DNA from 2 places in the Bacillus sp. JJ1566 genome. Region 2 is predicted to be linked to the other one. Evidence: riboswitches for the same ligand, from Rfam matches in the RefSeq annotation. Region 2 holds a riboswitch; the other holds the start of a gene.
What was found. A riboswitch is a leader RNA that binds a small molecule or an ion and turns the genes downstream of it on or off. The one in region 2 is predicted to bind FMN.

Region 1 (12,584 bases), on a different contig from region 2:
ACGATGTATTTCAAAATCCCAAGGAAACCCAACAACTCTAACCGGAAAAGAAATCGTGAAACACATTCTAGACACCCCTTACGACCCTGTATTTGTTATGTTTGATGATAGTGGGTTATTGGGGGAAGGAACGGGGGAGCAGGCATTAAAGCATGTAGCAAAGCACCCTAAAATTGAAGTGTTAGGTGTTATAGCAGTTGCGTCAAAAACCCATCAAACAGAATGGACAAAGGTTGACATCTGTATTGACAGAGACTTAAACCTTACGGAATACGGTGTTGATAAAAGCGGGATTACTGAATATGATATTGGTCGAATTAATGGAGATACGGTGTATTGTTTAGACGAGTTGGATGTGCCCATCATCGTGGGTATTGGAGATATTGGAAAAATGGCACGTAAGGATGATCTTAAACTAGGTGCTCCCGTAACAAGAAAAGCAGTGGAATTAATACTTGAAAGGAGTGGTTATGATCGGACAAGAAAAGAAAATGACCCCAATCTCTCCTGATATAGTCAAAAATGATAAATATTTCGAATCACGTATAGGTTTAGGTACTACAAATTTTGATATCGGTGTTAGAAGGATTAAGATTTTAAATAAGGAAGTTCATCTTTATTATCTAAATGGACTTTGCGATACCGCATTTATTGTTCAAATTTTAGAGGAATTAGTAAATATCAATGATAATGAAAAGAACACAAATTTGGCCTTCCAAATCATTGAGAACCGCCTTGTTCATCAACAAGTAAGCACGATCAAGAATCTTGATGAGGCTGTTGATACAATCCTTTCAGGTCTAATCCTCTTTTTAGTTGAAGGGGAAGATTCAGGATTAGCTGTTGACGTACGAAGTTACCCAGGAAGAACACCGCAAGAGCCCGATACCGAAAAAGTGGTCCGTGGTGCTCGAGATGGATATGTGGAAAATATAATTGTGAATTGTGCACTAACGAGAAGAAGAATACGTGATGAAAGACTCCGTAATGAGATCATGCAGGTCGGTGAAAGATCAAAGACAGATATTTGTGTTTCTTATATACAAGATATTGCCAACCCAGGTTTAGTAAAACTAATTAAAAATGAACTTAGCAAGATTGATGTTGATGGCCTAACAATGTCAGATAAAACGATAGAGGAATTCTTAGTTCATCAAGGTTATAATCCTTATCCATTGGTTAGATATACAGAAAGACCGGATGTTGCAGCAACCCATTTACTAGAGGGGCATGTCATCATAATGGTTGATACGTCGCCAAGTGTAATTATCACGCCTACAACGATGTTCCATCATGTGCAGCATGCCGAGGAATATCGCCAAGCACCTGCAGTTGGTACGTTATTAAGATGGACAAGGTTTGTTGGTATTCTCGCCTCAATCTTTCTTTTGCCACTCTGGTTTTTATTAGTTTTAGAACCGGATATGATACCTAAGGCAATTGATTATATTGGTCCTAATGAAAAATCAAATATTCCGATAGTTGTTCAAATTTTTCTCGCCGATATGGGAATTGAATTTTTAAGGATGGCGGCGATACATACGCCAACACCATTATCAACAGCAATGGGCTTAATAGCGGCGGCATTAATCGGTCAAATTGCAATTGATGTTGGATTATTTGGGCCCGAGGTGATTCTTTATGTAGCCATTGCTGCAGTTGGTACATTTGCAACCCCAAGCTATGAATTAAGTGCTGCCAATAAAATTGCAAGACTATTTCTTTTAGTTCTAGTAGCAATTTTTAAGGTGCCTGGATTTATTATTGGTAGTACGGTCTATTTCTTGTTCTTGGCCAATATTCGGTCCCTTAATACGCCATATCTTTGGCCGTTTTTACCTTTTAATGGGAAGGCATTGCTGCAAATTGTAATTCGGACTTCTGTACCAGGAGCAAAGATAAGACCAAGTATCGTACATCCCCAAAAACCTTTCAAACAATAGTTGCGCCATATATTACGTTGTGTTAATCTTTTTTCATAGCACAGCGTTAAAGATGTTAAGACAGCTGATGACTATAAGTGATTGGCTGTCTTTTTCTTTATAAAGGCGGGATAAGCACGAAAAATGCTTTATCATTTTAGACTCTGATGAGTACTCTTTGATGGAATGAGGGGAATTAAATGTTTTTGCATGGAACAAGCAAAGTAAATGAAAAAAACCACTTAGAAATTGGTGGTATAGATACTGTAGAATTAGCAAAACAATATGGCACTCCTTTATATGTGTATGATGTTGCACTTATCAGAGAACGTGCAAGAAGCTTTCGTGAAACATTTAAACAACTAAATATTCCTGCGCAGGTAGCGTATGCAAGTAAAGCCTTTTCAACGATTGCAATGGTTCAGCTCGCCCACGAGGAAGGCCTATCCCTAGATGTTGTTTCTGGTGGTGAATTATTTACTGCTCTACAAGCGGGTTTTCCAGTGGACCGAATTCACTTCCATGGTAATAATAAAAGCTATGAAGAACTTGACATGGCGGTTAAACAAGCAATCGGATGTATTGTAGTTGATAATTTTTATGAACTTTCATTGTTAGAACAGGTTTGTATCGAAAATAAGTCAACGATGAAGATTTTATTGCGCGTAACGCCAGGTGTTGAAGCGCACACCCATGATTATATTACAACTGGGCAAGAAGACTCTAAGTTTGGATTTGGACTTGAAAACGGACAGGCAGACCAAGCAGTAGAGCAAGCGCTTCATTCAGAATACTTAGAGTTATTAGGGATTCATTCGCATATTGGTTCGCAAATTTTTGAAACAACAGGATTTTTAGTTGCTGCTGGTAAAATGTTTGCAAAACTTAAAGACTGGAAGGAACGTTTTGAATTTGCACCTAAAGTTTTAAATCTTGGTGGTGGGTTTGGCATTCGGTACACGGAAGAGGATAAACCACTTCCGGTGTCAAAGTATGTAGAAGCGATTATCGGGGAAGTAAAAAAGTTTGCTGATGATCTTTCTATTGATATTCCTGAAATTTGGATTGAGCCAGGTCGCTCAATGGTAGGAGATGCAGGAACAACGATTTACTCTGTTGGTTCTCGAAAAGAAGTACCAAACATTCGCCAATACCTTGCGGTTGACGGAGGAATGACGGATAATATCAGACCTGCATTATATCAAGCGAAATATGAGGCAGTTTTAGCAAATCGCGCCCTGGATCCTGTTGAAGAAACAGTTTCAATTGCTGGTAAGTGCTGCGAATCCGGAGATATGCTTATTTGGGATTTACCATTACCAAAAGCAAACTCAGATGATATGCTAGCAGTATTCTGTACAGGGGCATACGGTTATGCCATGGCTAATAATTATAACCGGATTCCAAGACCTGCAGTTGTATTTGTAGAGAATGGAGAAGCGCAGCTTGTCGTCCAACGTGAGAGCTATGAGGATTTAGTAAGACTGGACATTCCATTAAAATCAAAAGTTATCGAATAAATCGAACTAGAAAACCCACGAATTTGAATTCGTGGGTTTTCATTATGTTCATTATTTGAAAAAATTCTTTATGGCGTCAATTAGGTTTATAAAAAATTCTTTAACCTTATCCAAAAAGGTTTGCCCTTCTTCAGATTCAAGAAAATTTGTTAGCTTCTCTTTAGCTAAATTTAATTGTTCTCCAACCTGATTCCAGTCGATATTAAGTTCCATTAGCTTTTTAAAAAGGTTCATGAGTCGATCTATGTCAGCATCTGTTAACGTAATACCCAAGTCGTTTGCAGCATTTACAATAATGGTACGAAGTTCTTCATCGTTTTTCGGTGCGTTTTTAGCTATTTCATCCTTAATTTTTGCCATTAAGGCTGCAGCATCTTCAGCCCCGAATTTCTCACTTAATTTTGTGGTTTCAACCATTTCTTCATTAGCAATCTGCTTAACATCCTCAGGTATTACTTTGTCTGAAGAAATCTCATAAGCTTTAATAATTCCGGTTAATGCTGCTGTTCCGGAAACATCAAAAGGTCCAGTTACATAGATTTTTGCATCCTTCACCCCGGCTGTAATCAATGCATTAGCATACATTTCTTCTGTAATTAGAGTGATATGTTTTGAAATTGTTACATCTAACCCAGAACCTTTTTCCCCAATGGTAATCGAAGCAGATGATAGGGCTTTGTTCCCGATTCTTGCTTTTGGTATATAGCTTCCAAGGTATTGATGTTCTTCCGCATTTGTGACAACGACAATCTGAGGGTTCTCAGGTGCGTTCATTTCTTTTAGGATTGTTTCTTTTTGAGTTTCGGTTAGGTCTTCACCAAGTGTAATAATCACATCTCCAGGTGCAGCGTCTGCGAAGCTAAGTGATGGAAAAATGAGTGAAAACACAAGTAAAATCGAGAGTATAAATCTATATCTCAAACTAGGTTCCTCCTTTAATTATTCAAAAACTAGGTTATCCATCGTTCATATTATACAATATTCGTTACTAAAAATATCTATTTGACCTCTATTATGAAAAACGCCTCCTTTCACATTGGATTATTCCACCCATTTATAGTAAAATGAACCTGTTCAATACATATGGACGAAAGAAAATAAGTGGAGGTTTCAAATGAAAAAAGCTAGCATTGAATTTGAAAATGGAGAAAAAATTGTAATTGAGTTATATTCAAATGAAGCACCTGGAACTGTAGCAAACTTTGAAAAGCTTGCAAACGAAGGGTTTTATAATGGCCTAACATTCCACCGTGTCATTCCGGGCTTTGTCGCACAAGGTGGTTGTCCGCGTGGAAATGGAACTGGTGGACCAGGTTATACAATTAAATGTGAAACAGAAGGAAATCCACATAAACATGTACCAGGATCATTATCTATGGCACATGCAGGAAAAGATACTGGTGGAAGCCAATTTTTCATTGTGCATGAGTCACAGCCTCATTTAGATGGTGTACACACTGTTTTTGGTCAAGTAATTGAAGGACTGGATTCTGTGTATCGTATTAAACAGGGTGACGTAATGAAAGAAGTTAAAGTTTGGGAAGAGTAATACTATTCAGCAGAAGTCAAACTTCTGCTGAATAATGTTACTGCCTCCGGCGGATGCCACGATTTTTCAAAGGTAACTTTTCGAGCAGTAAGATCGAAGACTAAAGACGCCACATCCTGTGGCAACGTCTTCATGACCCACATCGTGTGGGCCTAAAAATCTGGCGCAAATACGCCAAGGCGCATTTGATTCAGGCACAACATGTCTATCTTGTTGTGTCTTTTTCTTTGTCTTATAATGATTCTTGAGGTGAAACGAAATGGGTAAAGGAAGATGGACAGTATTATTTGTTCTGCTTTTTGTGGCGATTGCCTGGGGAGTTATTTTTTGGCTGTTTATCGCATAGTTAAACATTCCATATGAATTCAAAAATACATATCTGTATCGTAAAGTATTAAATTCGACAAAATAAGAGTACTTTATGTTATACTATTTTACATCGCTAAAAGAATTAAATATTTTCCTTCGGGGTTAGGTGAAATTCCTTACCGACGGTGATGAACAATTGTTCTAAGCCCGTGACCCATTTTAATATCAGCATATTTTTTTCCGATAGGCACTATGCCATGAGTGATTTCATTTAAAATGGTGGACTTGGTGAGAATCCAAGGCCGACAGTTAAAGTCTGGATGGGAGAAGGATGTTAGTACGGTATGTGAAGAAAATTTGCCCATAATACCTTTATTTGTGTTGGGTAAAAAATACATAATCTGCTGCTTAAATAACATCGACCAAGACCCCGGATTTTTTCCTGAGGTCTTTTTGTTTTGGAAAATAGATGAAATCCCCGAATTAAGTACATGATAAATAGAAAGGAGTGCAGATAACGTGAGAGATCAAGATTATATGAATTTAGCGATAAATGTAGCGAAGGCTGGTGTCGGCCAAACAACCCCAAACCCTGTAGTTGGTGCAGTCATTGTTAACGACGGAAGAGTTGTAGGGATTGGAGCACACTTGAAGGCCGGAGAACCTCATGCCGAGGTACATGCGATAAGGATGGCTGGAGAAAAGGCACAAAATGCAACTGCGTATGTAACATTAGAACCTTGTAGTCATCATGGAAAAACTCCACCATGCGCGGATCTACTAGTTGAGAATAATGTGAAAAGGGTTGTAATCGCAACGACAGATCCCAATCCACTCGTTGCTGGAAAAGGCATTGCCAAATTAAAAGCAGCCGGAATCGAAGTTGAAGTAGGGGTATGCAAGGAACAAGCTGATGCATTAAACGCAGTCTTTTATCATTTTTTAGAAAAAAAGATCCCTTATGTAACCTTAAAGTCAGCCACCACACTTGATGGGAAAACAGCAACAGTTACTGGTGAAAGTAAATGGATAACTGGTGAGGCAGCAAGAAATGATGTCCATTTATATCGAAGTATCCATGATGGTATTCTTGTCGGGGTTAATACTGTGCTTGTTGATAATCCTAGTTTAACAACAAGGCTTCCGAATGGCACAGGTAAAAATCCGGTTCGTATCATCTTGGATTCGACTTTAAGAACACCTCTTGACTCACAAGTCGTTAACGACGGCAAGGCAGAAACTTGGATTATTGTTTCTAATCGAGTAAACGAGGAGAAAATGAATGAATTCTCCGGTAAAAATGGTGTTCGGATTATCCAATTACAGGAGTCGAAAATCTCAATCAACACCATACTTGCCCGATTAGGTGAAGAAGGTATTTCCTCCATTTATGTTGAAGGTGGAGCAGAAGTGAATGGCAGCTTCTTAAAGGAAAAGGCAATTAATCAACTTATCGTCTATCTCGCACCAAAATTAGTAGGTGGAAAACTAGCCCCCACATCGATTGGTGGAACGGGAATTGAATCCATCGATGATGCATTACAATTTACAATTAAATCTGTTGAACAACTCGGTGAAGACGTTAAAATCGTAGCAGAACGAAAGATAAGGTGAAAAAATGTTTACAGGGATTGTAGAAGAAATCGGGAAAATTAAGGCGATGAATGGATCACAGGACTCAGTTGAAATGGTGATTCAGGCTAAAAAAATTCTAGAGGATGTGCATTTAGGCGATAGTATTTCGGTCAATGGAGTATGTTTAACTGTGACTGAATTTACATCTGATGGTTTTACAGTTGATGTAATGCCTGAAACAGTTAACTCAACGTCATTGCGTGATTTACACCGAAATCATCCCGTTAATCTTGAGAGAGCAATGTCTGCTAATGGACGTTTTGGAGGGCATATCGTTTCTGGGCATGTGGATGGCATCGGAAAAATCGTCCGAAAAGAACCGAAGGGGAATGCCGTGTATTATGAAATCGAAATTCCCGAAGAACTTATACAGTTTATGATTTATAAAGGATCTGTTGCAGTAGATGGGACAAGCTTGACCATTTTTGGACTTACAGAAAATACGTTTACTCTCTCGTTGATCCCTCATACGCTAACAGAAACAATTTTACATAAAAAAGGTGTAGGAGACATTGTAAACATTGAATGTGACATGCTTGGGAAATATGTAAGCCAATTTATGCAACGATCCATGGTAAATGAAAAATCAACTAAATCAAAGATCACCGCAAGCTTTTTAGAAGAAAACGGCTTTAAATAAAAGGGGGAACAATCATGTTTGATTCAATTGAAGATGCACTTGCCGACCTACAACAAGGAAAAGTAATTATTGTATGTGATGATGAAGATCGTGAAAATGAAGGAGATTTTATTGCAATTGCTGATAGAGCAACACCAGAGGTTATTAATTTTATGATCACGCATGGACGTGGACTCGTATGTACTCCTATTACAAAGTCATTAGCGAAAAAATTAAATCTAGAACCAATGGTTGCGCATAATACGGACCCGCATGGAACTGCTTTTACAGTAAGTATCGACCATAAAACCACCACAACAGGTATCAGTGCAATTGAACGTTCAACAACAATTATTGAACTGCTTAACCCAGAATCAAAAGCATCAGACTTCAAAAGACCTGGACACGTTTTTCCTTTAATTGCAAAGGAAGGGGGAGTACTAAGAAGGGCCGGTCATACAGAAGCAGCAGTCGACTTAGCCGCCCTTTGTGGGTCAGAACCAGCTGGAGTAATCTGTGAAATAGTTAAAGAAGATGGAACCATGGCGAGGGTTCATGATTTACGAAAGATTGCAGATGAATTTAACCTAAAAATGATTACGATCGAAGAATTAATTCGTTATCGAAATCAGAAGGAAAAGCTGGTGAAAAGAGAAGTTGAAGTTTCATTGCCGACTGAATATGGAGACTTTAAAGCGATTGGATACACTAGTCTCATTGATGGAAAGGAACATGTTGCATTTGTTAAAGGTGAGATAAGTGAAACAGAACCAACATTAGTGAGAGTCCATTCAGAATGCTTAACTGGAGATGTATTTGGTTCTAAGCGATGTGAGTGCGGACCACAGCTTCATGCTGCATTACACCAAATTGAGCAAGCGGGTTCAGGAGTACTCTTATATATGCGTCAACAAAGTAGAAGCGCTAGTTTAATAAATAAAATGCGTGCCTACAAACTCCAAGTAGAAGGTGATGAAACCGTCGAAAATAATGAACAGCTTGGAACCTTACCAGAATTAAGGGAATATGGTATCGGTGCTCAAATTCTTAGAGATTTAGGAATAAAGAAAATGAAGCTATTAACGAATAACCCAAGAAAAATCACTGGGCTTGAGGGATATAATTTAGAGGTAGTTCAGCGTATTCCAATTCAAATTGAAGGTAAAGTAAGCAATGAAAAATTAGGGCATATTTTTCATTTTTAAAAAAATAGACACAAATACCGATAACACAGGAGGATAAAGATGAATAAAATTTATGAAGGACATTTAGTTGGCACAGGCTTAAGAGTAGGGATTGTAGTAGCTCGATTTAATGAATTCATTACAGCAAAATTATTAACAGGCGCACTTGATGGGCTTAAAAGACATGGGGTTGCAGATGAGGATGTTGAAATTGCTTGGGTTCCAGGGGCCTTTGAAATTCCTTTAATTGCTAAAAAAATGGCTGAATCAAGCAAATATGACGCTGTGATTGCGTTAGGTACTGTTATTAGAGGCTCTACATCCCACTATGACTTTGTTTGTAACGAAGTAGCAAAAGGATTGGCATCAACTGCACTGGCGACTGGAAAACCTGTCATGTTTGGTGTTTTAACAACTGATACAATTGAACAAGCAATTGAAAGAGCTGGAACAAAAGCAGGGAATAAGGGATGGGATTCTGCTGTATCTGCAATTGAAATGGCGAATCTAGCACGTTCATTCGAATAATTCACGAGAGCCTGTATAAATTAAGTAAATTTTGGATATAATTTAAATTTAAGGGTATACCAAAAAGACTATGGAAAAAAAACAAGGATAATGGTACTCTTAATAAATGTATGAAGCTTAGTCCAAAAGTAATAATGGTAATACTATTTGGAAAGTTTTTCGATAATGAGGGATTTATATGTTAATTCGTTATAAAAAGAATTATGAGAAAATCGCAATGGGGCTTCTTTCATTTATGCCGACCGAAAAGGACCTAAAGAACCTGCAAGCAACGATGAAGCAATATGATGAAGATGACACACAGCAGCTATTCTTATGGAAAGAAGAAGATATTGTAGGAATTATCGGAACAACAATCCATGACGGAAATCTTGTAGAAATTCAACATATCTGTGTGAATCCATCCCATCGATACCAAGGCATTGGTAAACAGATGGTGAAGGCACTAAAAGAGCATTTTCCAGATCGTGAATTACGATCAAATGAACATACAGCAGCTTTTTTTGAGAAATGTGATTTCTCAGAGGATGAAAAATGCGAAGAGGGACAGTCATAAGACTGTCCTTTTTAGCTATTGTCTCGTTTTTTATGTTTTAAAATGATTTGTTTTTGTCGTTCTGCAATAACATCACTTCTGTCTCGTAATGTATGTTTGTGAATTAATTCCTCATCTGATAAGTCACTTGCTTCTCCCCATGATTTCCCGGTTCGAGTAGCTTTGGAAATACATGCTGCCAATAGATTATCTGTTAATGGTAAATCTATACTTTCATAGGGTGTACCAATTTCAATATCATGAAATTCCTTTTGTAACACTTCGATCATCTCATCAACCTTAAATCCTAATTGAACTAATTCGGATTTCTGATCTTTACAGATCGTAAGAGCACTTTTCATCATTTTGAGCGCACCTGCGATATTTCCGCGGCGATAGTGATAAAGTGATACTGCAATCTGAATTAAACCTACCCAATATGGTTTTCTTTCAGGAACAGGATCTTCTTTCCAATGTTCTTCCAATATTTCATGGCATTCAAAATAGTCACGGTCACAGTGAAAATGAACTAAATAATCAATAAATGCTTGTGGAAACAAGTGGGATCACACACCTTTTAACACTATGTAAGTGTAGTTTAACATATTAACGGTTCCCACAACATGGAAAAAATAAAGTGTTCAGCAAATGCCGAACACTCTATCGTCATTTTAGTTTTTTAATGTCTAGCTGCAGCGCCTAGCCCCTCGAGGTCAAAAAGCCTGTGGCAAGAAAAGTCAAAGAGCGACTTTTTTGTCACAGAACTTTTGCATGTCGGACTTGCACAGGATGTGCTGACATCGACGTTCGCCACAGGACGTGGCGGTTTTTAGTCGATGTTCATCTTCCAAGGCGCTTATGCATTTCGTTTTTAAAACCAAGCAGCACCAACGATAATTAAAAGAATAAACAATACTACGATTAAGGCAAATCCGCCTCCGAAGTTGCATCCGTCACCCATTTATAATACCTCCTTAATATTCTTGGTTACACAGTTATAGTATGACTTTTCCTAGTTCTTGTGTGGGCGGGTGTCCATAGCAATATTATTTTTTCTGAAAAATATTTGGGACAAATATGCAAATCCAGTTGTGGCTTGAATGTAAATTATGTTCTATACTAATTATTGTGTTAAAATAAAAAGATATGAAACTGTCAAGAAGGGTATTTTTGGTGAGATGAGCATGGATTTACATTACAGTGTAAAAATTGACTCTTTTGAGGGTCCATTAGACCTTCTTTTACATTTAATCAATCGATTAGAAATTGATATTTACGACATTCCAGTTGCAGAAATTACAGAGCAATACTTAATATATATACATGCAATGAAAGAATTACAATTAGATATTGCAAGTGAATACCTTGTTATGGCTGCGACACTTTTAGCAATTAAAAGTAAAATGTTGCTTCCAAAACAAGAGGAAGAGCTTATCGAAGGAGATTCAGAGTTTGATTATGAAGAAGACCCTCGAGAAGATCTGATGAACCGCCTGATTGAATACCGCAAATATAAGAATGCTGCTGAAGATCTGAAAGTTCTAGAAGAAGAACGTTCCCAATTGTTTACAAAGCCTCCAAGTGATCTAAGCGAATTTACTAAGGATGTCACCATTGATTATTCATTAGATGTGAATATCTATGACATGCTTGGAGCATTTCAAAAGCTCATGCGTCGAAAAAAATTGCAAAGGCCGTTATCAACAAGAATCACAAGACAAGAAATACCTATCGAAAAAAGAATGGAAGAAATTGTTAATGAACTAAAGGGATATCGTGGAAAAAAGAAATTTACAGAGCTTTTCCCATACCATGATAAAAATCATATTGTTGTCACATTCCTTGCGCTTCTTGAATTAATGAAAAAAAATGTTTTGTTAATTGAACAGCAGAACAATTTTTCAGAAATTTATATATCGAGTATGGAAAGGGATTTTTAGTAATGAAATTAATAGATTGGAAAGCCATTGTCGAGGGGCTTCTTTTTGCAGCTGGAGACGAAGGTTTGACATTAAAACAAATGGCAATGGTTTTAGAATTAAATGAAAAAACGGTTTTGGACATTGTCAATGACTTAAAGGATGAGTACAGACAAACAGGCCGTGGCATAAATCTAGTTGAGGTTGCTGGAACCTATCAACTAACAACAAAAAAAGAACATGCCGGTTATTTGAAAAAACTAGTAGAGTCACCTACTTCGACCTCCTTATCACAGGCTGCATTAGAAACACTTGCGATTATTGCCTATCGTCAGCCGATAACACGTGCAGAAGTCGAAGAAATACGTGGAGTGAAGACGGAAAGACCGATCCATACATTAGTGGCAAAAGCGCTAATCAAAGAAGTAGGGCGTGTTGAAGGTACAGGAAGAGCCATTTTATATGGAACAACGAAAGAGTTCTTAGAGTATTTTGGATTAAAGACATTGGAGGAATTGCCTCCACTTCCTGAAAAAGTGGATGAAGACTATATTCAAGAGGAAGCAGACCTCTTTTTTGAGAGATTCCAAGAAACGATCGAAGATTCAAAATAATTCACCTTACATATGCTAACTATGGTAATATGTAGATAATCTATATGGAAAATCGTGGCGAGTGGGGTGGAACTGTGTTAATAAAAAAGTGTAGTGGATTTGAACTTGAAAAAACGTTGAAAAATACTTTTGAGGACTTTTTTAACCAGTCTGAAGTAACATTTGTGGAAGATGGGGAGGAAAGGACCTTACAAGTACTTTATTTACGTTATTTTGATGAACAATTTACATCATTTACTCCTTTTACCGA
Region 2 (12,584 bases):
TTACAAACATTAGTCCAATTAAAACCATCATTATTTTTTCAAATAAAAGGTAACGACCACCCCAAATGAGGGCGAATCCTACAATTGCATGAATAACGGCCCACCCCCAAAAGGGAAGTATGGGAAACATCGCGGTCATCGCTAGAGCACATGCAGATGTAGCTGCGGCTCCATACACAAATCCCCAAATAACAGAGTAAACCCCGAAATAACCAGTAGCCCATTTGCCCATTTTCTGCCAGCCTTCAATAATCGTTTTACCAGTAGCAAGGTGGTAACGTCCTACACCTTCATTTAAAAAGTGCTTAAAAATAGAACCAAGAACAATAGCCCAAACAAATACAAGACCAAAGCCTGCCCCTGCAACCAATGCTGCTACAAGATCACCAGTTCCTACGCCGGTAGCCGCTACAACCATACCAGGCCCAATCATAGCCACTTTTTTCTTAAAACTATTTGGTGCCTGTATTGGCGTATTAAGATTTGACATGAAGTAACCCCCTCTGTGATGTTGTCATACTATTATGAAAGTTTGGCGTTTTACGATTATATCATATATCGTAAAAATCCACTTGGTCTATTAGTCTGAATTTTTCTAGGGACATTCACCCAAGCAAGATGGTTTGTTTCTCCTCTCACAATTGATAAGATGGTACTATAGCTAACGGAAGAAAGGATGCTTACAAATGACAAATATAAATATACCAGTCTCTGTTCTAAACCTTGCGCCAATTCGGAAGGGGCAGAATCAAAAAGACGCAATTGACGCCATGATTGATTTAGCACAAGCAACAGAAAATATGGGATACACACGATATTGGATTGCCGAACATCACAATTCACCAACACTTGTTAGTTCAGCAACCCCCATTTTGATAAAACATACATTAGAGCATACTGAAAAAATTCGAGTTGGCTCTGGAGGTGTAATGCTTCCAAACCATTCACCATTAGTTGTGGCTGAACAATTTGGGACAATGGCCACCATTTATCCAGATCGTCTTGATTTAGGGCTTGGTCGAGCTCCTGGAACTGACATGATGACAGCAAGTGCATTAAGACGCTCTAATAATGAATCTGTTTATACTTTTCCGAATGATGTAAATGCATTGCTCACTTACTTTGGACCGATGGAGCATCAAGGATATGTCAAAGCCTATCCCGGAGTAGGGACAAATGTTCCAATTTACATTCTAGGTTCTTCAACGGATTCAGCCTATTTGGCAGCAAAATTAGGTCTTCCTTATGTATTTGCATCCCATTTCGCACCAAGGTTTATGGAAGAGGCAATCTCCATTTATCGTGATCGTTTTGAGCCATCTGAATATTTAAGCTCACCATACATGATGGTTTGCTTAAATGTAATTGCTGCGGAAACAGACGAAGAGGCAAAACGGGAAATCACAACGATGCAACAATTTTTCTTAAACATTGTTCGTGGTACACAAAATCCATTGCTACCACCAGTAGATAACATGGATGAACTTTGGACTCCGCCAGAAAAAGAAATGGCCAGCTCCATGTCCAGTGTCACATTGTTAGGCAGTAAAGAATCCATTCGCAATCAATTAACAAGCTTCCAAGAAAAATATAATGTCAACGAACTTATGGCCGTATCTTACATCTATGATCCGGATAAACAAAAGCGTTCATATGAGATTTTAAAAGAAGTTGTAGATGGTAAGTAAGTGTTCTAAATCATTTTTTGATTTAGAAATTTATATTTTTAAGAATTTGGGCAATTGTAAGCAAATTGCTTCACATTATTTATTAATCTTGATAGAATAAAGTGAAATTAAATATTGATCTATCTTCGGGGCTGGGTGAAAATCCCGACCGGCGGTGATGAGATTACTCTCTAAGCCCGCGAGCCGCAAGGCAGGATTTGGTGCGATTCCAAAGCCGACAGTATAGTCTGGATGGGAGAAGATGGAGGTTCTGCGCGTTCGAAAATTTTTCAATGATTGAACGTTTATTAAGCATACCTTTAACTCCCTCAAGAAGCCATTCTTGGGGGTTTTTATTTGAGTATTGCTTAAAAAGCCGAACCTTTCTTCTTTTGAGGTGGATCGACAAAAGAGGAGAGGAAAGAAAAAATGAAGAAAATACCTTTACGTCAATTTGTGGCAATTGCAATGTTGAGTACCATTTCGTACATCTTAATGTTTTTCAACTTCCCATTGCCAACATTCCCAAGCTTTTTGAATGTCGATTTTAGCGATGTTCCAGCATTACTCGCTGCATTAATTTTTGGACCGGGGGCCGGTATCTTAGTTGAATTATTCAAAAACATGATTGATTATTTCATCACCGGAAGTGAAACAGGCGTACCCGTCGGCCATATCTCAAACTTTGTTGCAGGGATTATTTTTGTCTTAACAACCTACTACATTTTCAAACTATTAAAAACAAAATTAGGCTTAACCATCGGATTAATTGGCGGTACAGCTATGATGGCAATCATCATGAGTGTTCTTAACTACTATGTTTTCCTACCGGCATTCAACTTCTTCTTGAATATTCCGGCAATGTCATCACCAGAAACACTCAAAATGGTGGTTTACGCAATCCTTCCGTTTAACTTACTAAAAGGATTGATCGTAGCAGTCATCTTCATGTTATTATATGCACGTCTACATCCGTGGATTAATAAACAAGCTTCAATATAAATGATTTGATAGGCAAGCACCCGCGAGCGGGTGCTTTTTTGGTTATATTGGGTTCTTACAAAATATCTCAAAGATAATTTTAGGGTTTGGGAGTTCGAAGTGTCCGCGAGACTGTGACTCGAAGACAGATAAAGGTAATTTCGTCGGTTATCTGTCTCTGATACATTTTTTCAAAGACAAGAGCTAGTTACTCCACTTTTGAACTGTCTCTGAGATCGGCTCTCGAGGACAAACACCAGCATTTTCATGGGCTAATTGACTCTGACACTGCTTCTCATAGACAAAATATAGTAAGTCCACTTTTGAAGTGTCTCTGAGACCGGCTCTCGAGGACAAACACCAGCAATTTCATCGGCTAATTGTCTCTGACACTGCTTCTCAAAGACAAAATCTAGCTAGTCTATTTATAAAATGTCTCTGATAACCGGCTCTCAAGGAAAAAAGCTAGTAAGTTTTATTAAAAATGTCTATGAAAACGATCACTCATTCATAGTATGTCCAACGATTGTTTCTAATCATTTTATAATTCTTATCAAGGACTCTTTGGATTCTTTTCTTCGACTCTACAATTTGACACCACTCTTGAACCAAATTCGTTGTTATCTTATATTCAGGAAAAAAAAAGTTTCAGTTCCTCAACACTTCTTATTATTGCATCATTAACTAATTCCACATGACCACATCTAATACAAACACCATTTCTTCCATCAACCTCGACCGACAAACTTCCACACTTCCCACAACACATCCCTTTCCGAAACTGCTCATAAGTATACTCAGGCAATCGACTATACGGAGACTCTGGTATGTGCAATGAAACCAGTTTTTCTGCAAGTACTTTATGTTTATTATTTAATTTTGTAGTAGACTTATTTAGATTTTGAAAAAATGCATTTAGTTGTGTAGGGAAGATAATCGGTGTATTGAGTGGTGCTTGGTAAAGAGTGAAGGCGGGATTTACAAAAACAACATATGATTGAATGGGTATTGTAAATCCTAGACTTTGGAGCATTTGTCGAAGTAAGGATTCGTTGCGATGAAGTTGTATGAGAGGATTGTTCCTTTCTACTTTAGGTCTCTTGTAAAGTCGGTCCGATTCGTAATAAAAATCACCATCGTAATTTCTCACTTCAAAGATATAGAGTATCTCAGGTGTAATTACCAGGGTATCAATTTGAAATGTAGTGTTATTAAATTGAAGCAATAAATCATTTAAAACCAAACAATCACATTCTAGTTTTTCTGTGAATGAATCAAATAACAGTTCTCCTTCATAACCCTTAATTTGATTTAAAAAATACTGCTTGTCTGCATTGTTTAAATCCATTCGAGCATCTTGGGTCTTCATTATTTTGATGTTGATGGATTCAGTTCTTTGTTTGAATATCATACCCCACAACCTTTCTAATAGTTTCGAATCTATTATACTGTTTTTTCTCAAACAGCACCAGATAATGGTAAACTAATGATAGGAATATAAGAGGGGGGTGCGGGTATGAAGAAGATCGTACTAGCGGGTGGTACAGGTTTTGTAGGTACCTATTTTTCTAAAAAATTTTCTGACCTTGGCTATGATGTTAAAGTCATTTCAAGAAATGCACCAAATATCACTTGGGATGATAGGGACGGAATTATGGAAGCACTCGAGAATTCTGAGATGCTTATTAATCTTGCTGGAAAATCTGTCAATTGCAGATACAACGAAAAAAACAAACAAGAAATTTTCACCTCACGAACGGAGACTACAAAAATATTGGGTGATGCTCTCAAAGATTGCAAAAATCCGCCGAAAATATGGATTAATTCCAGCACAGCAACCATTTATCGACACGCGGAAGATAGACCAATGACAGAAGAAGAAGGCGAAATCGGTACCGGTTTTTCAGTGGAGGTTGCAAAAAGTTGGGAGGAAGCCTTTTTTTCTTATCATTTCGAGAATATTAGACAGATAGCCCTAAGAATCTCTATCGTGCTTGGAGCAGGTGGTGGTGTGATGATTCCATATCAAAACCTGGTTCGTTTTGGTCTTGGCGGAATCCAGGGGCCAGGTACTCAAAAATTCAGTTGGATTCATATTGAGGATTTGTTCAATATTATTCTTTACATTCGGAATCACAACCATCTAAGAGGAGTCTTTAACTGCTCAACTCCTAATCCAATTACTAATCACGAATTGATGAAAAGTCTCCGAAAAGCTTACAATCGAAATATAGGCTTGCCAGCACCAGTTTGGCTTCTTGAACTGGGCGCAATTTTTATAAGAACAGAAACGGAATTAATTTTAAAAAGTAGATGGGTAATTCCAGAACGTCTTGAAAAGGAAGGATTTTTGTTTTCATATCCAACAATCGACGAAGCACTTGCACAAATTACAAAAAATAATTGAAACTATTTTCCTATAAATTCGTAAAGAATAGTGTTAAAAGGAAAATTTGGAGGGGATTTTATGCAAGGAAAAGGCTGTGTTAAATGTGGAAGTACCAATGCAGGGACGAAGGATGTTTCAATGACGGGCTCTGGCATAACAAAAATGTTAGATATTCAAAATAATCGTTTTACTGTGGTGTTTTGTAAAAACTGTGGGTACTCTGAGTTTTATAATAAGAATTCTTCGACTGCATCAAACATACTTGATTTATTCTTTGGATAATTTGAATAAGGAGATTTACAAATCATGCTACAAAAGTTCACTTTACAAACGAATGTACGTGACCAAATGATTGATGTAACGGATAAAGCTCAGGCTGTTGTTAATGAAAGTGGTTGTAGAGAGGGAGTATTGATTGTCTATTGCCCTCATACAACGGCTGGAATTACGATCAATGAAAATGCGGATCCTGATGTAAAACGTGACATGATTCGTCGTTTCGATGAAGTGTATCCCTGGTATCATGACCTTGACCGTCATATGGAGGGAAACACAGCAGCCCATATGAAAGCAAGTACTGTCGGGGCATCGCAACATGTTATTATTTCAGATGGTCGTTTACTTCTAGGTACGTGGCAAGGAATTTATTTTTGTGAATTTGATGGTCCGCGAACTCGTACCTTTTATGTAAAAATCATGTAAAAAGGTGAATCCCAAAAGATTCGCCTTTTCTCCGTTCCTCAAATGTCAATAGAATCTGTATACAGAAATTTTCCCAACCTTTTGTTAAAATAATAGTAAGTATTTAATTATTCAAAATTCTAGGAGGGGAACAAGAATGGATGAACGTTATCCGATAGGTGAATTTCATTTTGAAGGAGATTTGACAGGAGAACTAGTTTCGAGTTGGATAAAAGAAATTGAGACTTTACCATTATCAGTAAAGGAAACTGTCGAGGGGTTAACAAATCAACAACTCGATACACCATACCGCGATGGAGGTTGGACACTTCGCCAGGTTGTTCACCATATTGCGGATGCATCGATGAATTCGTATATTCGTTTTAAGTTAGCTGTTACAGAAAGCACTCCGGTTATTAAACCCTATGATGAAACGAAATGGGCAGAGCTATCCGATTCAGCTTTACCAGTCGATGCTTCATTAGCAATCATTAATGGTGTCCATCAGCGATGGGTTACACTTTTACAAAACTTTTCGATGGATGATTTCCAATTATCATATGTCCACCCAGAAGGCGGAGAAATGGAATTGGGCGTCTTTTTAGGATTCTGTGCATGGCATGGGAATCATCATCTAGCGCATATTACGACTTTAGTGAAAAATAAAAATTGGTAAATGTAAAAGCAATGCAACCAGCATTGCTTTCTTAATTTGTTTCCTTAATAAACATCCATTTAATTAAATGCTTTCCTTGTTCAAGTGTGATTTCACCTTCTGCAAGTGATTTCAAGATCGATCTCCATGAAGCAGTAACAATTATATAAATTGGTAGGGGGGATTCAGAAATGATTTCATTAAATAAAGATTCCACCTTATCACTATTTCTTCTTGGAGATTCCTCACAAAGTAAGCGACAAATACTTGCCTTCACTGCGAAATCTAATCCAATTAGCATTGCAGCTTCAATTTTTCTAGATGTATCTTCAAATAGAGATACTGCACCCTCCATTCTGTCTATAATCCTTTGTTCCATTTCTGCACGAATAACCTCATAAAGCTTTGTTTTTGACCCGAAGTGGTGATAAATAGCACCAGTTGTCATATTTGCTTTTTCAGCGAGCTCTGTGATATTAACAGCTTTAAATCCTTTGCTACTAAATTCCTCTAAAGCGACCTTTAGTATTGTATCTTTATTAGTTCCTGGTATTGGTATCCACTCTTTCATATCATGATAATAACATATTGACAGAGAAACGTAAATGAATTACGCTTAACATAATCAACTTACGTAATACATAAATAAATTACCTAATTGAGGAGGATGAGATATGAAATTACTATTTTTGTATCACCCGGTAAAAAACCTGAAAGAATCTCTTACATTTTATCGTGAAAACTTAGGGTTTGAAGAAGCTTGGAGGGAAGGGGAGCATACTGCAGCCATCTATTTACCAAACACAGATATTCGTCTTATGATTGAAGATGAAGACGAAGGGCTGTCTGCAGGTGGAGTCTTTTTAGTCGATAGTGTAGATGAGTTTTACAATAAGAATAAAGACAATCTTAAGTTTGTAAGGGAACCACACGACATTCCACCAGGACGATATGCCATATATTTAGACAATTCTGGTAACCCTATTCGTATTCTAGATTTTACAAAAGAAAAATAATAATTAATGCAGGCAGTCAAAGGGCTGTCTGCTTTTTATTAATAAAAAAGAGGAATCCAAGATTTGATTAGAGAATACCTATGGATAAAATAATGGAGGGGGATTTTATTTGATTTACGAAATGACATTTCAGTTTCGCGTCAGAGACATTTCTAATGGACAAAAGTGGTATGAAACGCTACTTCAGAAAAAACCTGATTTTATTCCTCATGATGGGTTTGCAGAGTGGGAGATTCTTCCCGGCTGTTGGCTTCAGATTGCTGAAGGCATTCCCTCAGTTGGTTCTGGTCCATTAAGATTAGGGGTAGACAATCTTGAAAATGAGCGTGAAAGACTTACCCGGGATTTACAAATAGAGCCCTTCGAAATACATTCAAGGAAAGAGGTCCCAGTAAAATGGGCTACATTTTCGGACCCCTGGGGAAATAGAATTGGATTATTTGAATACCAAAATGAATCTGAAAAAGAAGAACGAAAGCAAACTATTTTGGGTTTTCAAAAATAAAAGGAGGCCTATCAATGTCAAAATCTAAGACAAACGCCATGAGAATTTTAGATTCTAAAAAGATTGATTACGAGATCTATACATATGAAACCAATGATGGAAAAATAGATGGAATATCTGTTGCCCAAAAGGTAGGGTTAGACACTAAAAAAGTTTATAAAACATTGATTGCCCAAGGAAACAAAAAAGACATCTATGTGTTTGTAATTCCAGTGGAAGAAGAGCTTGATCTAAAAAAAGCAGCAAAAGTTGCTGAAGTTAAAAAAGTTGAAATGGTACCAGTAAAGGAAATCCAAAGCCTCACGGGATATATAAGAGGCGGTTGTTCCCCAATCGGTATGAAAAAAGGATACCCTACATTTATTGATGCCAACGCTTCGAATCTTGACAGGATCATTGTTAGCGCTGGAAAAATTGGTATGCAAGTCGAGTTAAAGGTTGCTGATTTACTAATGGCAACAGACGGTAAAATTGTAGGAATAATTAAAGAATGAGGTTCTCCTCCTACTATTCCCATTGGGATTGATCATTTAAGTTGTTAGAACCCAAGCTATATGTTAAACTAGAAGTATATAATAACTGGATATCTTAAGGGGAGTAGCTTTAACAGCAAAGTCGTCAATACAGAGGTTCAATCTCTCGGCTTTGTTGGCAACTTTTAACGTTGTTAGCAAGACCTTACCAAAACATGGTATAGGTCTTTTTCGCTCTTTTTGGCCTATATCAATCGTGATATAGGCCTTTTCTCATCCATCAAAAAGGAAGGGGAGTTTAAAATGAATTTTATCACAACAAGGAATTTGCCTGTGTTTATCACAAAGGAGCTTGAGCAGCTCCACAAGAAAATTGCACCGATCATGATGAAAACATCTAAATACATGTTCTGGTCGTTTCCATTGATCATAATTTCACTTATTAACTTAGTGTTTATGCTATTTTTCATGCCGTTTACACAAGAAGCTATTCCTTCACTTCTTATTTATTCCATCATTGGCGCAATTGGATTCGCCTTATCAAAGGAAGCGAAATTTAAAAAGAAGGAAATGGAAGCCATTTCTTCTGAATATATTATAAAAAGAATTAAAAAGAGTGATGTGTTAACATCTGGACGCCAGCAAGACTATATTGCACGTCTTCAAAACCAACCAAAGCTTACTTTACACTTTTTCATTGAATTTTTAAATGAGGAAAAACAGAGAGAAAAGCGAAATCTTTATTCCTAAAGGAGTTATATCATAATGAAACCCTCTAATGACGAAGTAAAGTTAAAGGCCAAAGGAACTGTGAAAAAAGCAAAGCCTAGAAAAACGATCCACCAAATCCTTTTACAGCTACAAAACCAGGGTGTTAATGCAACCCTTTGTAAAAAAAGGAGTAAGCTTGCTTTAGGATCGTAATTGAAAAACCTGACTCGATATGAGTCAGGTTTTTTTCATGCTGACAAAAGAATAGACAATTAGCATAATTGACAGATAAATTGTATATCCAATGAGTGAATTTATGTGACTCCAGGAGGGATCATGAAGAAACCAGCCAAACGATTCGGAAAGTTTTTCACTAACCGTCATGATTGACGCAAGGAAAAGTACAACACTGATCCTACCTACAGCACTCAATTTTTCACAAATAAAAAGAAACACAACTAAAATAAATGGCAAACCAACAAGTGTAAAGCCCACATGAATCGAAAAAACATCAGGAAATGGACGCACCGGAAAAGTGTAGAAACCTTTTCCAACATAATATAGGTCTAAATATGTTCCAATTAAGGATCCGAGTAAAATGGTGACGATAAGCGCAGAATTATTCCCGAAGCGAAATGGCTTTTTTGGCAATCGCTGCGAGTTCAAGTTTTTCAAGGGTTTTACAGTATTCATGAAGAATCTCTCCATCCACTAGTTCTTTATCGCGTTTAAGATAATAAATGATTTCCCAATCCTTGAACCAATCCCCAATCTCAGCAGCCTTATGTTTTCTATTTTGCCAAACCATCTCTAAACTCGGACTGTATATTCTCGGAGAACCTTTGGTTAGTTCACAGGATTTCACACGTGATTTCAATAAGAATCCAGGTAGTCCCTCATCGACATTATTAAAAAGATGCGGCCAGTAATCCTTTCTTGAACCGGAATGTTGAACTTTCTTTGCCCAGTTTTCAACTGATTTGAGCCGTTTTTTATCAGCAAATAAGATAGAATATAAACGTTTTCCTAACAATATGCGTTCACGAACGCTTTTAAATTGATGGAGGGTTTGACCGATAAAATAAATTTTCCCTTTTTCATATAACGGAAATAAAATATGATTTAAAGCCAATAAATCCTGAAGTTTGAATTCCAACGTATCAAAGACTTCCTTTTTATATTGGGAATTTGAAATCACTCGGTCCTCAAGATAGCTTTGCTCATTAATAATTTGAGCGACTGTAAGTGTATACGTATCTTGCCTCACCCAAAAATCGTTCCACACTGATTCCATAAAAACAGAAACATGAAAGTGAGGGAGAAGGTAAAACAAATTTTGCTGATATAGTTTACTTGCTTTATAGAGTAAAAATTGTGGGAAGGCATCCTGAAATATCAACCAATTTCCACGTTCCAAAAATGAAAAATAGACTTGCGCTTCCTTTTTTGTTAATAGCCTTGAAAGCTGTCCACCCTTTAAATCCGTCATATTCCAACCACCATTACGGGACACCATATGTCCAAGGAATGCCCAATGGATTTCAGGATGGGCAAGATAGAAATCCAGATAGGCTTTTGTCCTCGTCACATTATTCAGATTCAGACTCCTCGTCATCCTTTTAATTTGCTGAATCAGTTGCTGTTCCTCCAAAGTAAGTGGCGGCAAATATACTGGTCGCTTTTGGAGCCTTTTTAAATCTTTCTTAATCTGTAATAGAGATTCAGAGAGTGGATGTTTCTTCTTTTTAAAGAGTTTGCACATTAATGTTGACCTCCTCAATGAATGCTCTTGCTTAACAGTGAATATGTATGGGAGTAGGCTGAAGGGAGGTTACGAATGTTAGACAAGGTGAATGACGGCTTGCAGCAGTTAATCGACACCATTAGGAAGGACCAATCATCCAATGGAGCATGGAAATATCCCTTTGAAACAGGCATTTCGACGGATTGTTATATGATTATCTTATTAAGAAGCCTTGAAATAAATGATGAGAAATTGATTCAACAATTAACACAACGGATTTTAACTCGGCAGGAAGAGAATGGTGCATGGAAGCTTTTCTATGATGAAGGGGATGGAAATGTATCTACGACTGTGGAGGCATATTATGCATTGCTCTATTCGGGATATATCGAAAAGACTGATCCAAAAATGAAACGTGCGAAATCCTTTATTGTAAAAAATGGCGGACTTAAGAACATCCATATGTTTACTAAATTTATGCTCTCGTTAACAGGGCAACAAAAGTGGCCAACTTCTTTCCCACTGCCTCTTGAACTAATCCTGTTACCACACTCATTTCCGATACATTTTTATAGTTTCTCAGAATTCGGAAGAGCTAATCTTACACCAATCATGATTCTTTCAGACAAGAAGTATAGACTAATAACAAAGAAGAGTCCTAATTTATCTGATTTAGAAAGTAAGAGAAACGAAGATGGATTTGATTTCCGTGATTCACAGGAATGGCGATCATTTTATTCAACTATCAAACAGGCAATCAACCACTTAATTGGGTTACCTACTCATCTTCACCAACTAGCAACTGAACAAGCGAAGCAATATATGTTACGCAGAATTGAGCCTGATGGAACATTTTTAGGTTATTTCAGCTCAACCTTTCTCATGATTTTTGCATTACTTAGTTTGGCCTATCCAAAAAATCATCCAATTATTATAAATGCTATAAATGGATTAAAAGGGATGAAAACAGAGATTGAAGGTCATACCCATATGCAATACACCACTGCCGATGTATGGAATACCTCGTTACTTGGATATGCATTACAAGAGGCTGGTGTTCCTTCAACCCATTCTATGATTAAAAAAGCGAATAAATATTTATTGGAGCGACAACAGTTCAAATATGGGGATTGGGCGGTCCAAAATCCGTCTGGGCTCCCAGGAGGATGGGGCTTTGCAGACATGAATACAATTCATCCCGATGTTGATGATACAACTGCCTCACTGCGTTCAATTGCGAGAATGGTAAAAAAAGAACCAATATTTAGGCAATCGTGGGACAGGGGATTACATTGGCTTCTGACCATGCAAAATGAAGATGGGGGATGGCCAGCCTTCGAGAAAAATACAGATAGTAAGCTTCTTAGTTTTTTACCAATCGAAAAAGCGGATTATATTCTTACTGATCCTTCTTCCGCAGATGTGACTGGGCGTGCGCTCGAATATCTTGGTAAATATACGAATCTGCCAAAAGACCATCCTTCTGTTAAATCCGCAATTCGATGGCTATATAAAAATCAAGAAAACAATGGTTCCTGGTATGGTCGATGGGGAATCTGCTTTATTTATGGAACATGGGGGGCCTTGACCGGTTTACGTGCGGTTGGAGTCATGCCAAGACATTCTTCAATTAAGAAAGCAGTCACATGGCTAGAATCCATTCAAAATCAGGATGGTGGCTGGGGTGAATCGTGTAAAAGCGATAGTAAAAGTAAATATATATCGTTAAAGACAAGCACATTAACACATACTGCATGGGCTG

Region 1: it holds a riboswitch for FMN, as region 2 does, so the genes downstream of both, ribD (bifunctional diaminohydroxyphosphoribosylaminopyrimidine deaminase/5-amino-6-(5-phosphoribosylamino)uracil reductase RibD) here and V7112_RS06480 (ECF transporter S component) in region 2, are expected to answer to the same signal.

Annotation. Positions count from the first base shown of each region.
Region 1 covers NZ_JBALOP010000004.1:12,337-24,920, reverse strand. The annotation lists gene V7112_RS03365 (stage V sporulation protein AE) at 1-511, shown strand, start outside; gene V7112_RS03360 (spore germination protein) at 471-1,943, shown strand; gene lysA (diaminopimelate decarboxylase) at 2,123-3,442, shown strand; gene V7112_RS03350 (DUF1002 domain-containing protein) at 3,494-4,363, opposite strand; gene V7112_RS03345 (peptidylprolyl isomerase) at 4,557-4,991, shown strand; FMN riboswitch at 5,449-5,636, shown strand; gene ribD (bifunctional diaminohydroxyphosphoribosylaminopyrimidine deaminase/5-amino-6-(5-phosphoribosylamino)uracil reductase RibD) at 5,820-6,914, shown strand; gene ribE (riboflavin synthase) at 6,919-7,575, shown strand; gene V7112_RS03330 (bifunctional 3,4-dihydroxy-2-butanone-4-phosphate synthase/GTP cyclohydrolase II) at 7,590-8,759, shown strand; gene ribH (6,7-dimethyl-8-ribityllumazine synthase) at 8,799-9,266, shown strand; gene V7112_RS03320 (GNAT family N-acetyltransferase) at 9,445-9,822, shown strand; gene V7112_RS03315 (DUF309 domain-containing protein) at 9,834-10,361, opposite strand; gene V7112_RS03310 (YjcZ family sporulation protein) at 10,673-10,762, opposite strand; gene V7112_RS03305 (segregation/condensation protein A) at 10,986-11,741, shown strand; gene scpB (SMC-Scp complex subunit ScpB) at 11,744-12,334, shown strand; gene V7112_RS03295 (hypothetical protein) at 12,409-12,584, shown strand, end outside.
Region 2 covers NZ_JBALOP010000013.1:10,521-23,104, reverse strand. The annotation lists gene V7112_RS06490 (Nramp family divalent metal transporter) at 1-490, opposite strand, end outside; gene V7112_RS06485 (LLM class flavin-dependent oxidoreductase) at 687-1,688, shown strand; FMN riboswitch at 1,806-1,935, shown strand; gene V7112_RS06480 (ECF transporter S component) at 2,097-2,669, shown strand; gene V7112_RS06475 (nuclease-related domain-containing protein) at 3,280-4,059, opposite strand; gene V7112_RS06470 (TIGR01777 family oxidoreductase) at 4,165-5,055, shown strand; gene V7112_RS06465 (zinc ribbon domain-containing protein) at 5,116-5,319, shown strand; gene V7112_RS06460 (secondary thiamine-phosphate synthase enzyme YjbQ) at 5,344-5,739, shown strand; gene V7112_RS06455 (YfiT family bacillithiol transferase) at 5,876-6,394, shown strand; gene V7112_RS06450 (TetR/AcrR family transcriptional regulator) at 6,426-6,944, opposite strand; gene V7112_RS06445 (VOC family protein) at 7,048-7,389, shown strand; gene V7112_RS06440 (VOC family protein) at 7,499-7,894, shown strand; gene ybaK (Cys-tRNA(Pro) deacylase) at 7,909-8,388, shown strand; gene V7112_RS06430 (DUF5392 family protein) at 8,671-9,117, shown strand; gene V7112_RS06425 (hypothetical protein) at 9,133-9,291, shown strand; gene V7112_RS06420 (CBO0543 family protein) at 9,316-9,771, opposite strand; gene V7112_RS06415 (DUF2515 domain-containing protein) at 9,698-10,840, opposite strand; gene shc (squalene--hopene cyclase) at 10,916-12,584, shown strand, end outside.